One region of the Pseudoalteromonas sp. Ld20 genome, then DNA from elsewhere that is predicted to be linked to it. Evidence: predicted binding sites of a transcription regulator. Region 1 holds the regulator's gene; the other holds the start of a gene.
The links. Region 1 encodes sigma-54, which starts transcription at its own class of promoters, with help from an activator protein. Its sites were predicted from a motif close to GTTGGCACGNNNNTNGNNT; they were not measured.

Region 1 (5,748 bases):
GTCTTGATAAACTGTGTCAGGCAGGCTTCTTAGCACTTCACCTAAATCATCATGCCCCATGTCTTCAGTGGCCGCAGCAATATGCTCCGGTTCCATTTGGGCGATAATACCTAAACGAACATCTTCTGAGAGTTCTTCGAGTACGTCACCTTGAACATCAGGGTCAACTAGTTGCCATAGTTGGGTACGAGTTTTATGGGGGGATGACTCAAGCAGTAATGCGGTGTCACATGGAGCTGTTTTTGCCAACATACGCCTAACTTGAACAAACTGACCACTGTTAAGTGACTTTGTCACTTGTTTTAGTTGTTGTAGTGGGTAATCTTGTTCAAAAGCTTCAGGCATTGGCGTCCTTAAATAATTAATACACTTTTAGGGTAGGGTAGACTTCGATAATTAAGCAGGCTGATTGTTATAACCAACATGCTTATTCAGTTTATCGCAATTTGTAAAGCGATACTACGAGCTATTCTTGCTCGTTAAATTTCTGTGCAATAAGTTGTCCTATTGCCGCTAGTGCGGGTTCTGCATCGGGGCCTTCGCACACTACTTTTACTTCTTTTCCTTGGCTACTTTCAAGTAACATTAAGCCTAATACGCTATCTCCAGCGGCTTCTTTGTTATCTTGATGAAGCGTAATACTGGCATCGAACTGCACGGCTAGTTGCGCTAATACACTGGCTGCACGGGCGTGTAAACCAAGCTTATTTTCTATTAAAAATGTATCTTCTAAACGCATTGGTTTCTCTTCGTTTATTCTTGTTCGCGATGGCGAATCTTCACATTACTATGGCTCATTGCAAAGCTTTCGCCAATGGTTTGTGCTAAATACACTGAACGATGTTGTCCACCGGTACAGCCGATTGCAATTGTTAAGTAGCTACGATTATTGCGTTCAAGGTGTGGTAACCATGTTTGCATAAAAGTTTGAATTTGCCATGTGAATTTTTGCACTATGCTGTGACTCGCTAAATAATCTTTTACCGGTTGATCAAGCCCTGTTAGTGGCTTTAATTCAGGTTCCCAGTGTGGGTTTGGTAAAAAGCGCGCATCAAATACATAATCAGCTCCCTTAGGAATGCCATGCTTAAAACCAAATGACTCAAATGTAATGATCAGTTTTTTATCTTTTTTGCCTAAGATTTTTTCGCGAATTGATTCAGCCAGCTGGTGGACACTTAAATCGGTTGTATCAAGAATAAAGTCGGCGCGGGTAATGAGTACATCTAATAGCACTTTTTCTTGTTTAATGGCTAAATCAAGTGGCAGTGAATCTAAAGAAAGTGGGTGTAAACGGCGTGTTTCAGAAAAGCGCTTAATGAGCGTTTGGTCGTCACTGTCTAGATAAAATAGAGTTGGGTTTGCAAACCCCGGAAGATACTCAAGAATATCATTAAACTCTTGCTGTTCTTTGGGTAAGTTACGCACATCAATACTGACGGCAATCTTATCGTAGTTATCAGATACACTACGCACTAACGACGGTAATAAGTTTACAGGGATATTATCAACACAATAATAGCCAAGGTCTTCTAATACACGCAAAGCGACAGATTTACCTGACCCTGAGCGCCCACTGATGATAATTAATTCCATGTAAACTCTCCTTCTTTTAACTACGACTGTTCAACAATTACTTGATATAGATCTTGGTCTGTTTTTGCGCTACGTATTTGTTTACAAAACTCTTTGTCGTTGAGTTTATCAGCAATTGTAGCCAACGTCTTTAAATGAAGTTCACTGTCACCGTCAGGTACGATGAGTGCAACAAAAATATCGACGGGGCGATTATCAATGGCATCAAAATTGATTGGTTGTTCGCTTACTAAAATTAAAGCGAGTGGTTCTTGTGCGCCACTCATGCGACCATGCGGGATCGCGATACCACGGCCAATACCTGTACTACCTAATTTTTCTCTATTTAATAGAGCACTCAATATGTCTTGTTGTGATAAGTGAGGAAGCCGTTCATGAGCCAATTGGCTGATAAATTCGAGGATACGTTTTTTGCTATTAAAAAGGACCGCAGCTTTACTGCAGTCCTGACAAGTAAGTGAACTTAGTTTCATAGTGTTAGTGTCGAGCGTGCTTCTCTTTGTGTTTGATAACTTGACGGTCGAGTTTATCGATGAGCCCGTCAATCGCGGCATACATGTCCTGGTGCTGCGTTGAGGCAAATAGCTCTGCGCCACTGACATGTAATGTTGCTTCTGCTTTTTGGTTGAGCTTTTCTACGTCAAGAATAACATGGACATTGTTGATGTGATCAAAATGCCTCTCAAGCTTCGCAAACTTATTGTTTACATAGTCTCTTAATGAATCAGTAATTTCTACGTGACGACCAGTTAAATTTAGTTGCATAAGCATTTTCCTTCTTGTGGTTTTACGCCTTAAATCAAGCTTTTACGTTGATTTGACGGTGGAATAGCTAGCGATTCACGGTACTTTGCTATTGTTCGTCTAGCTACTTTGATACCTTGCTCTGCCAATATATCTGCAATTTTACTATCACTCAATGGTTTAGCTGAGTTTTCTGCTGCAATCAATTTTTTTATGAGTGCACGAATTGCTGTCGATGAGCATTCTCCGCCATTTTCGGTACTGACATGGCTTGAGAAAAAATACTTTAACTCAAAAATACCACGTGGTGTATGCATGTACTTCTGGGTTGTTACCCGGGAGATTGTTGATTCATGCATTTCAACCATTTCAGCAACATCGTTTAATACCATAGGTCGCATAGCCTCGGGGCCATGCTCAAAAAAACCTTGCTGCTGTTTAACAATGCAGTTAGTTACTTTGAGTAATGTGTCATTACGACTTTCTAGGCTTTTTATAAACCATTTAGCTTCTTGTAAATGAGAGCGAATAAATTGGCTGTCAGTGCTCGATTTTACTGAGCGCGACATCGCCGCATATTGGCTGTTAACTCTAATTTTTGGCATGCTATCTGGGTTGAGCTCTACCACCCAGCGGCCTTTAATTTTTTTCACTGACACGTCGGGAATAACGTACTCTGACTCTTCTCGAACTATGGTATCCGCAGGCTTTGGATTAAGGCTGTGGATGAGTGTCATTACTTCTTTTAGTTCATCTTCCTTTAGCTTAGTCTTTTTCATCAAAGTACGATAGTCGCGACTAGCTAATAAATCGATATGATCAGTTAAAATCATTTTTGTTTCGGCAATCCAAGGCGTTGCAGGATCAAATTGATTTAGCTGAATACATAAACATTCAGGTAGGCTGCGTGCAGCAATACCGACCGGATCAAATAACTGAATACGCTTTAATACCGCTTGAACTTCATCAAGTTCAATTTCTTCTTCGTTATTACCTTTGTTTAGGCTTTCAGCAATGTCTTCACAGCTTAGTGTAAGAATACCTGAGTCATCAACCGCTTCGACAATGGCTATCGCGATAGCTTCGTCAGTCGGACTAAAATGAGTCAGCTGTAGTTGCCACATAAGGTGATCGTGGAGGGTTTCAGATGAAGCGCCTTGATAAATAGATTCATCTTCAGGCATTGGCCCTGATGAAGAGCTTGGTGCGGCGCTCATGTATTCATCCCATGTAACATCCATCGCCATTTCGTCGCTTACGGTATCTTTTGCTAGCGCTTCACTGCTTTCTTGTTCGTATTCACTTGGCGTGTCATCAGCTGAGGCACTGACAGTTTGATCATCAGTATCTTGTTTTTGTTCGTTCTTACCACCTGATTCATCACCAAAGTCATTTTCATCGACCTCAAGTAATGGATTGCTATCTAGTGCTTCTTGGATCTCTTGTTGAAGATCTAATGTGCTCAACTGTAACAAACGAATAGCTTGTTGTAGCTGTGGTGTCATTGTAAGTTGCTGGCCCATGCGCAGCTGGAGTGATTGCCTCATGTATCTCTAACAATCCTTTTATTGTTGTCATAATTAAGTCTAGCAGAACCTTAGCCGGGCGTGGCTTTATAGCCTAAATTGCTCACCCAAATAAACGTCGCGGACTGTTTGGTCGGCAAGTACATGCTCAGGAGTGCCTGATGCAATTAACTCCCCATGAGAAACTATGTAGGCTTTTTCACAAACATCAAGGGTTTCTCGTACATTGTGGTCGGTAATAAGTACGCCTATCCCACGGTTTTTAAGATGTTCAATAATCTTCTTTATATCTAACACCGAAATAGGATCAACGCCAGCAAAAGGCTCATCTAACAGAATAAATTTAGGGTTTGCGGCTAAAGCGCGAGCAATTTCAACGCGACGGCGTTCACCACCAGATAATGCCATACCTTGACTATCGCGGATGTGCTGAATGCTAAATTCATCAAGTAAGCCATCAAGCGCTTCTTCACGAGCTTGTTTATTTAGCTCTTTACGGGTTTCGAGTATCGCCATCAGGTTTTGGTAAACGGTCAGTTTGCGAAATATCGAAGATTCTTGCGGTAAATAGCCAATCCCTAAACGTGCACGGCTGTGCATTGGTAATAAGGTGATGTCGTTATCATCTATGCTTATTTTACCTTTGTCGCTTGGCACTAATCCTACAATCATGTAAAAAGTGGTGGTTTTGCCTGCGCCATTAGGGCCAAGTAAGCCAACAATGCTACCAGCGCTGACTTCTAAGCCTACATTTTTTACGACTTGGCGGCCTTTATAACTTTTTGCTAAAAACTCAGCTTTTAATGTGCTCATGGCTGACCTTTTTCGTTATCTTTTTTAGTGTTTACTGGGACTAATATTGTATGCACTCGTTCGTCTGAATTTTCATCTTTTTCAGCGCTAATTAATTGTTGGTCCATGTCGTATGTAATACTTTTGGCATTAATCTTTTGACCTGCTTGAGTGACTTGGGCGTTACCGATTAAAGTTAAATAGCGTTTATCAACATCGTAACGAACCTCATTGGCGCTGGCGCTCATAATTGTGCCATCTGTTTGTTTTTCTTCAAAGTATGCAGGGCTTCCAGTGGCAACAAGCAGCTGCTTATTATCACCTAAATCTTCACGTTTGTGCACTTCTAGGTGATCAGCTGTGATACGACGATTACCATGGATTATCTCTACGTTTTTTTCAAAAATACCGACATTTTTTTTCAGCTGTGCAAGCTGTTTATCAGCGCTTATCGATACTTGGTCTGCAAGTGGAAGAGTACCTTCAGCAAAGCTTGAAAGGGCAATGAACAAGCTAGGTATTACAAGTAAGTGAGCAAATTTATTGGTCATAATATATGGTTCGCGTATGGTTAATAAGTTCTACCACTTCGGCTTTTAAGTCGGCTCTAAGGCCGCGTCCGGTGGTCTTTAAATTTGGTCCGATTAATTCAACAGGCTGTTCTGAACTCATGGTTTGTTGTTCAATATCAACCAAGATATTATCGGCATTAATATGCTTAATCATTGCGTTGTTTGTGAGATTTTTAGCAACAACATTGCCTTCTAAAATCAACTGGTTATTTTCATATAATGTGGCTTCTTGCGCATTGATTTGCCACGTTTGCTGTTGATTATATAAAGTAAAAATAGGCTTTTCAAAGTAAGTAAATCCTAACTGCTGATAAAGTTCCATTTTTGCTGCGGTTACTTTGTGGCTAATTTTACCTTGCTCATCAAATGCGGTTTGCTTTAATTCGACCGCGGTATAATCAGGTTTTGCTATCACATCTTCTTGATTTTTTACCGTGGTCGTTGTTTGGCTAAAGTACGGGAGCCACAACCACGCCATAAAACCTATAAATAATACGCTTAATATTAAACGCGCACTA
Region 2 (5,748 bases), on a different contig from region 1:
CAAGAGTAGCTATGTTTGTTGCAGGGCCCGCCAACATAAAGACCAAAACAGCCCCTGGTGCAACACCACTTAATAATAATCCAGCCGCAATAGGGGTTGAGGCAGTGGCACAAATATACATTGGAATACTAATCAATATCACCACTAGCATTGCCAAAATACCACTCCCCCACTGAGTTAAAAATGACTCAGGTACGAAAGTTTGAACCAATGCCGCAAAAAATAAACCAATCATGAGCCATTTCATTGTATCTGATAGCAACTTATTACAACTAAAGCTTACTGCTTGTTTAAACTTCTCCCATTGCGTATCAGTCACCGTGTCTGTCGTATCACAACAACTTGGTTCATTAATTTGTTTGGCTGTCTCTGTGCTTGGTGCGCAACATGTCTCACTTTCTACCTTTATTGAACCTGTACTTGATGAACAACAGCTAGGTTTTACTGTCGGTTCAGGTTGTTTCTTTGAGCAGCAACTTGGTTTCCCCGCTAAGCCCTCATCACTTTTTAGATCAATTGGTTGCTCATCCTTTGTATCTCGCCCAACTAAAACACCTGCAACGATTGCGCTACAAATTGCTGCGATTGGACGAATAACGGCCATAAATGGACCCAATAAAACGTATGATACAGATACCGAGTCAACCCCAGTTTCTGGCGTTGAGACTAAAAATGCAGTTGTTGCGCTTTTTGACGCGCCCGCACGTCTTAACCCTATGGCAGCAGGGATAACACCACATGAACATAAAGGCATTGGCGCACCAATCAGTGCGGCTTTAACCGTGGTCCAGAAACCTTCTTTCCCCAAATGCTTGTTAAGAAAGTTAACGGGTAAATAAACATTAAGCATGCCAGCGATCAGCAAACCAAGCATTAACCAAGGCGCAGATAATAAAAATAGCTGCCAAAAATTATTGAGTAAGTCCATCGATATCCTCCAAAGTAGTTAATATAGAGCAGTTATCTGCGGGCTCTTCACCGCCACAGCATTTGTCAGCTAAAACAGATAATGACTGATGAAAGCGCGTTAATTCAGCAATGCGCTCTGCAACAAGATCTCGCTTTTGTAAGGTTAAATTTTTAACTTCGTGGCATGAATGCTGCTGTTTATGAAATTTAATTTGCAGTAACTCTTTAATTTCTGACAAACTAAAACCGACATTCTTTGCGCGTAAAATAAACTTCATTTGTTTTAAGTCTGACTGGCTATAATCACGATACCCAGATTGTGTCCGCGATGTAGCCGTTAACAAAGCATGCTTTTCGTAGTACCTTAATGTATCTGTTGAGACACCTAACTGGCTTGCAAATTCGCCTATTTTCATCATCGTCTCCAATGAATTTTTATCAACTTTTACTTACTATAAACCTTAGAGCACACACTAAGGTCAAGTATTTATAATTTTTATTTTAAAGGAAAGAGTATGAATATCACTCTACTCGATAGCGATACTTTAGCAGGCACTTCACTTAAGCCTTTTCAAGAGCTTGGTAAGTTTAAAAGCTACCCTCTAACGAGCACTGAGCAAGTTATTACTCATAGCCTAGGTGCCGATGTGTTGATCACTAATAAAGTTGTACTTAATCGCGAGACGCTCGCACAACTCCCCGCAGTTAAACTTATTTGCGTTGCAGCAACTGGCACAAATAATGTCGACTTAATCGCAGCGAAAGAGCTTGGCATTGCAGTCGCCAATGTAGCTGGATATTCTACACCTAGCGTTGTTCAACACACTTTTGCATTAATTACTAACTTGCTCGGTAATACACATCGCTATATTAATGATTGCCAACAGGGGCAGTGGCAGCAAAGCCAAATGTTTTGCCGTCTTGATTATAGTTTTAACGAAATTGCGGGTAAAACATTAGCGATTATTGGTTATGGTTCATTAGGTAAAGCCGTTGCAACTGTAGCCAATGCATTTGGCGCACACGTCATTCTTGCTGAGCGTAAAAACCATCCCGTTAGGCAAGGCCGCACTGAATTTTATCAAGCAATAAAAAGCGCTGATATTATTAGCGTACATTGCCCTTTAACTGATGAAAGCCGAGATCTAATTAGCGCAGAAGAGCTAAGTATGATGAAGCCCTGTGCTATTTTAATTAATACAGCCAGAGGCGGTATTGTAAATGAAGCTGACTTAGCCCATGCACTCGCTGAGAATCAAATTGCTGCAGCTGGGGTTGATGTGTTAACGAAGGAGCCTGCCACTGACACTAACCCGCTAGCAGGTTATCAAGGCCACAACTTAATTTTAACCCCTCACATTGCATGGGCCAGTGAAGAGTCAATCATTCGCCTAGTTAAACAGATAAGCTTGAATATCAGTGCATTTAGCCAAGGTGAGAGCCGTAATAGACTGGTCTAATAGACTAATTATTAGTTATAAATACCATATACGATATGCTATTCACACATGGTATATGGTTTCAAAAAACCTAACTCACTGATTTTAAACAAGCTAAAAACTTGGCCAGCTATTTGCTAAATATTCAATAATAAATACCGTACTTAGCATCAGGGCAAATATAATGAAAAAAACACTTTTAATCGCAGCACTTACAATACCATTTTTAACTGGATGCGTTATTGCAGTATCAGATGGTGAAGCAGAAACACATTGGGCAGGCGGTGATACATCTAGCTGGGAAAAGCACCACAAATATAATCGAGAGGCTATTGCAAATATTGATTTAGATAGCAGTTATCAATCTGTTTTAAGTAAACTTAAAACGCCTAACTTCTCTGAGCTGTTAAAAAAGAATGATGATGTGTATCAGGTGTTATTTTACGCCACTCACAGCATTCACTCTGACGGTAAAATGACCAAAGATGAGTGCACTGCGCTTGTATTTAAAAATGAGAAACTCATTGGGGTGGGCGATACCATCTATAAATCACTTAACTAACATTTATACCAATCTGCGTAGATATGGGGTCTATTTAACGACAAGAAAATTGCGCTATACCTAGGCAGAAATTTTTATATCTAGGGCGTGTTGACCTTTCGTGATTAATTTTGCAGCAGTATGTTTGGTATTTAGGCAAGACAGCGCCTATGCAGTGTGGTTGTTCCCCATAAATAGGCGATAACGCAGTATAAATGCCAAACATGCGCTGCCCAAAGGGTTCTTCCTAGGGGCGATTGACTCTTTGTTGCTCGGTTTTGACTTAGCCCGCTAGGTTACAAACCTCGCGCCGCGATTAAATCGCCCCTAGATTGAACAAATTTCAATCCACAAAGGTCAACACGCCCTAGTTGTTCTAAATAAAAAATTTTTAACGACGTTATAGCGTGATTTAATTCGTTAAATTGTTCAAATATTTATGCAGATTGGTATTATCTGCCTAAACCACCTCAAGATGCGAGGGTCGTTGGAATTAAAAGCGATTTAGACAAGACATTAGTTGCAAGTAATAGTGGTTCTATTTTTAAAATCAACCCCTTATAAAAGTAACGCAGTATAAATCGCTTTTAAACTAACCCATTGGGCGGTTCACAGGCACCTGTGAAACGCTGAACTCTGCATCTTGAGGTGCCTTGGGTATATTGCGCTGGGTAGATAACAATCTACCCATGATTTTATTTTAACTAACTACAACATTGAAAGCTTTTAAAAACCTAACTCGCTCTTTTATTATTGCGTTCGAATGACACGCGCAACAATGATATCTCGACCAGCATCTTTCGCTTGATATAACCCTAAATCAGCCTCTTCTAACAGTGTATGTTCGCCATATACTTGGCCGCACTCTGTTGTCGCAACACCAATACTTATTGTTATATGATCAGCATTTAATGATGCCTTATGCGGAATATTCAATCCGTTGACTGCATCTCTTAACTTATTTGCAAACTGCAACGCTTCATTTTTTCCCATATCGGGTAAAACTGCAGCAAACTCTTCTCCCCCATAACGCGCAACAAAATCACTTACACGCTCACATTCGCCCACTAATGCATGCGCAATACGTTTCAAGCAGTCATCTCCAGCACGGTGGCCATAACAATCGTTGTAACGTTTAAAGTGATCTATATCCATAAGTAAAACTGATAATGGGGTTCCAGCTCGGCGGCTTCGTCGCCACTCCCGAGATAAGCTTTCATCCAAATAACGTCTATTGGGGATTTCCGTCAAACCATCAATGGATGCTAGCATTTCAAGTAAGTCATTTTTCTGTTTTATAAGTAATTGGTTTCTGATACGAGCTTTTACAATTGTAGGGCTAAAAGGTTTTGCAATATAATCCATAGCACCTAGTTCAAACCCTTTAGCTTCATCATCATGACTTGTATTGGCCGAAATAAAAATAACGGGGAGAGCTTGAGTTGATGGATTTTCTTTTAACTGAATTAATACCTCATAGCCACTAATACCAGGCATCACTATATCAAGTATAATTAAATCAACCGCTGTCGATTTTAAAAAAGTGAGTGCTTTTTCACCATTTTCAACCAAGAAAGTATCATGCTCACTTGCAAGTGTTTTCTCCAATACCAATCGATTTAGAGGATCATCATCAACAATAAGTATTTTAGCTCTTTTTAACATCTGCTAGTCCTTGTATCTGGATATAAGCCATGGCTTGTTTTAACTCCTGTATAAGTTGATCCTGTAATAATGGATCGGCTTCTTTCAAGGCGCGTAACTTATGCTCTAGTTGCTTAGCCAACTCTGAGAGCCTGCAAAATCCTAGGTTTCCTGATACGCCTTTAATGCTATGCACTAACCGTTCCAGTTCTCTTGGTTGATTATATGTTATTAATTTATTTAGGTGATCATTACATAATTTAGCAAACTTCCCCAGCATAACCAGTAATAAATCACTATCACCGGAGAATTGTTCCAATGCAAAAGATTCATCATAAAAATTGGGGATTTCAATTTCAAGATCATTAATTGCTTGCAATAAAGTAGGGGCTATTACGGGCTTTGTTAGGTGTTTATTCATTCCTGCAGCTAATGAACGATCTTCGTCTGCTTGTTCACAATGGGCCGTTAGCGCAAAAATCGGCAACTGCTGTTGATCATATTGCTTACGCAGCAATTGCGCTGCCTGTAAGCCATCCATTTCTGGCATTTGTATATCCATTAGAATGAGATCTGGCATTATTTTCTTGACTAACTCCAAGCCTAACAAAGCACTTGTCGCCGTAAGTACATTAATATTAGCTTGAGTTAAAACATTACTAATAATATCGATATTAAGCTGATTATCATCAATCACAAGCACTAACATCCCTTTAATATTTAGGGGGGGAGCTTGTATCGGCGCTTTTATTCCGGCATTACTAAATAATGCCACTGGTTGCATAAGACGCTGTACTAATGCACTACTTTTAATAATGTAAATAGGAATATTAGCAATAGAGGACAGTGTTATCGTTTGGCTAGTTTGAATAACGTAAAGGGATATATTATGTGTGATTATTGCAGTTTTTTGGTATTCGCAGCTCAGTAACGTTGATACGTCAACATCGCTGATTATAACTTTCTGGTAATCAGTGAGCATTACATTTTTACCTACGTCCGCGATACGGCTAAAATGTAAGTCTGTCATTGGTGCAAGCGCATTCGATAAATTCGTTTCAGCCAGATCGTAAACAACTAAGGTGTTACGCCACAGAGTTGGCACCTCTGTATCAGGAGCATTGAATGCAATGCTGAAATAAAACTCGCTCCCCACTCCTTTTGCACTTTTTAGCGCAATTTCAGAACCCATTAATGCAATTTCGTGCTTTACGA

Region 2: the regulator sigma-54 is predicted to act here: its motif matches at 2,470-2,488, upstream of ACJJVX_RS07250 (DUF3192 domain-containing protein).

The regions. Positions count from the first base shown of each region.
Region 1 covers NZ_JBISHB010000043.1:372,490-378,237, reverse strand. Annotated here, with positions in the region: gene mgtE (magnesium transporter) at 1-345, opposite strand, end outside; gene ACJJVX_RS18850 (HPr family phosphocarrier protein) at 467-739, opposite strand; gene rapZ (RNase adapter RapZ) at 754-1,596, opposite strand; gene ACJJVX_RS18840 (PTS sugar transporter subunit IIA) at 1,617-2,069, opposite strand; gene hpf (ribosome hibernation promoting factor) at 2,074-2,361, opposite strand; gene ACJJVX_RS18830 (RNA polymerase factor sigma-54) at 2,391-3,887, opposite strand; gene lptB (LPS export ABC transporter ATP-binding protein) at 3,954-4,679, opposite strand; gene lptA (lipopolysaccharide transport periplasmic protein LptA) at 4,676-5,209, opposite strand; gene lptC (LPS export ABC transporter periplasmic protein LptC) at 5,199-5,748, opposite strand, start outside.
Region 2 covers NZ_JBISHB010000030.1:330,733-336,480, reverse strand. Annotated here, with positions in the region: gene ACJJVX_RS07265 (SO_0444 family Cu/Zn efflux transporter) at 1-928, opposite strand, end outside; gene zntR (Zn(2+)-responsive transcriptional regulator) at 912-1,325, opposite strand; gene ACJJVX_RS07255 (D-2-hydroxyacid dehydrogenase) at 1,425-2,369, shown strand; gene ACJJVX_RS07250 (DUF3192 domain-containing protein) at 2,533-2,910, shown strand; gene ACJJVX_RS07245 (diguanylate cyclase) at 3,640-4,554, opposite strand; gene ACJJVX_RS07240 (response regulator) at 4,538-5,748, opposite strand, start outside.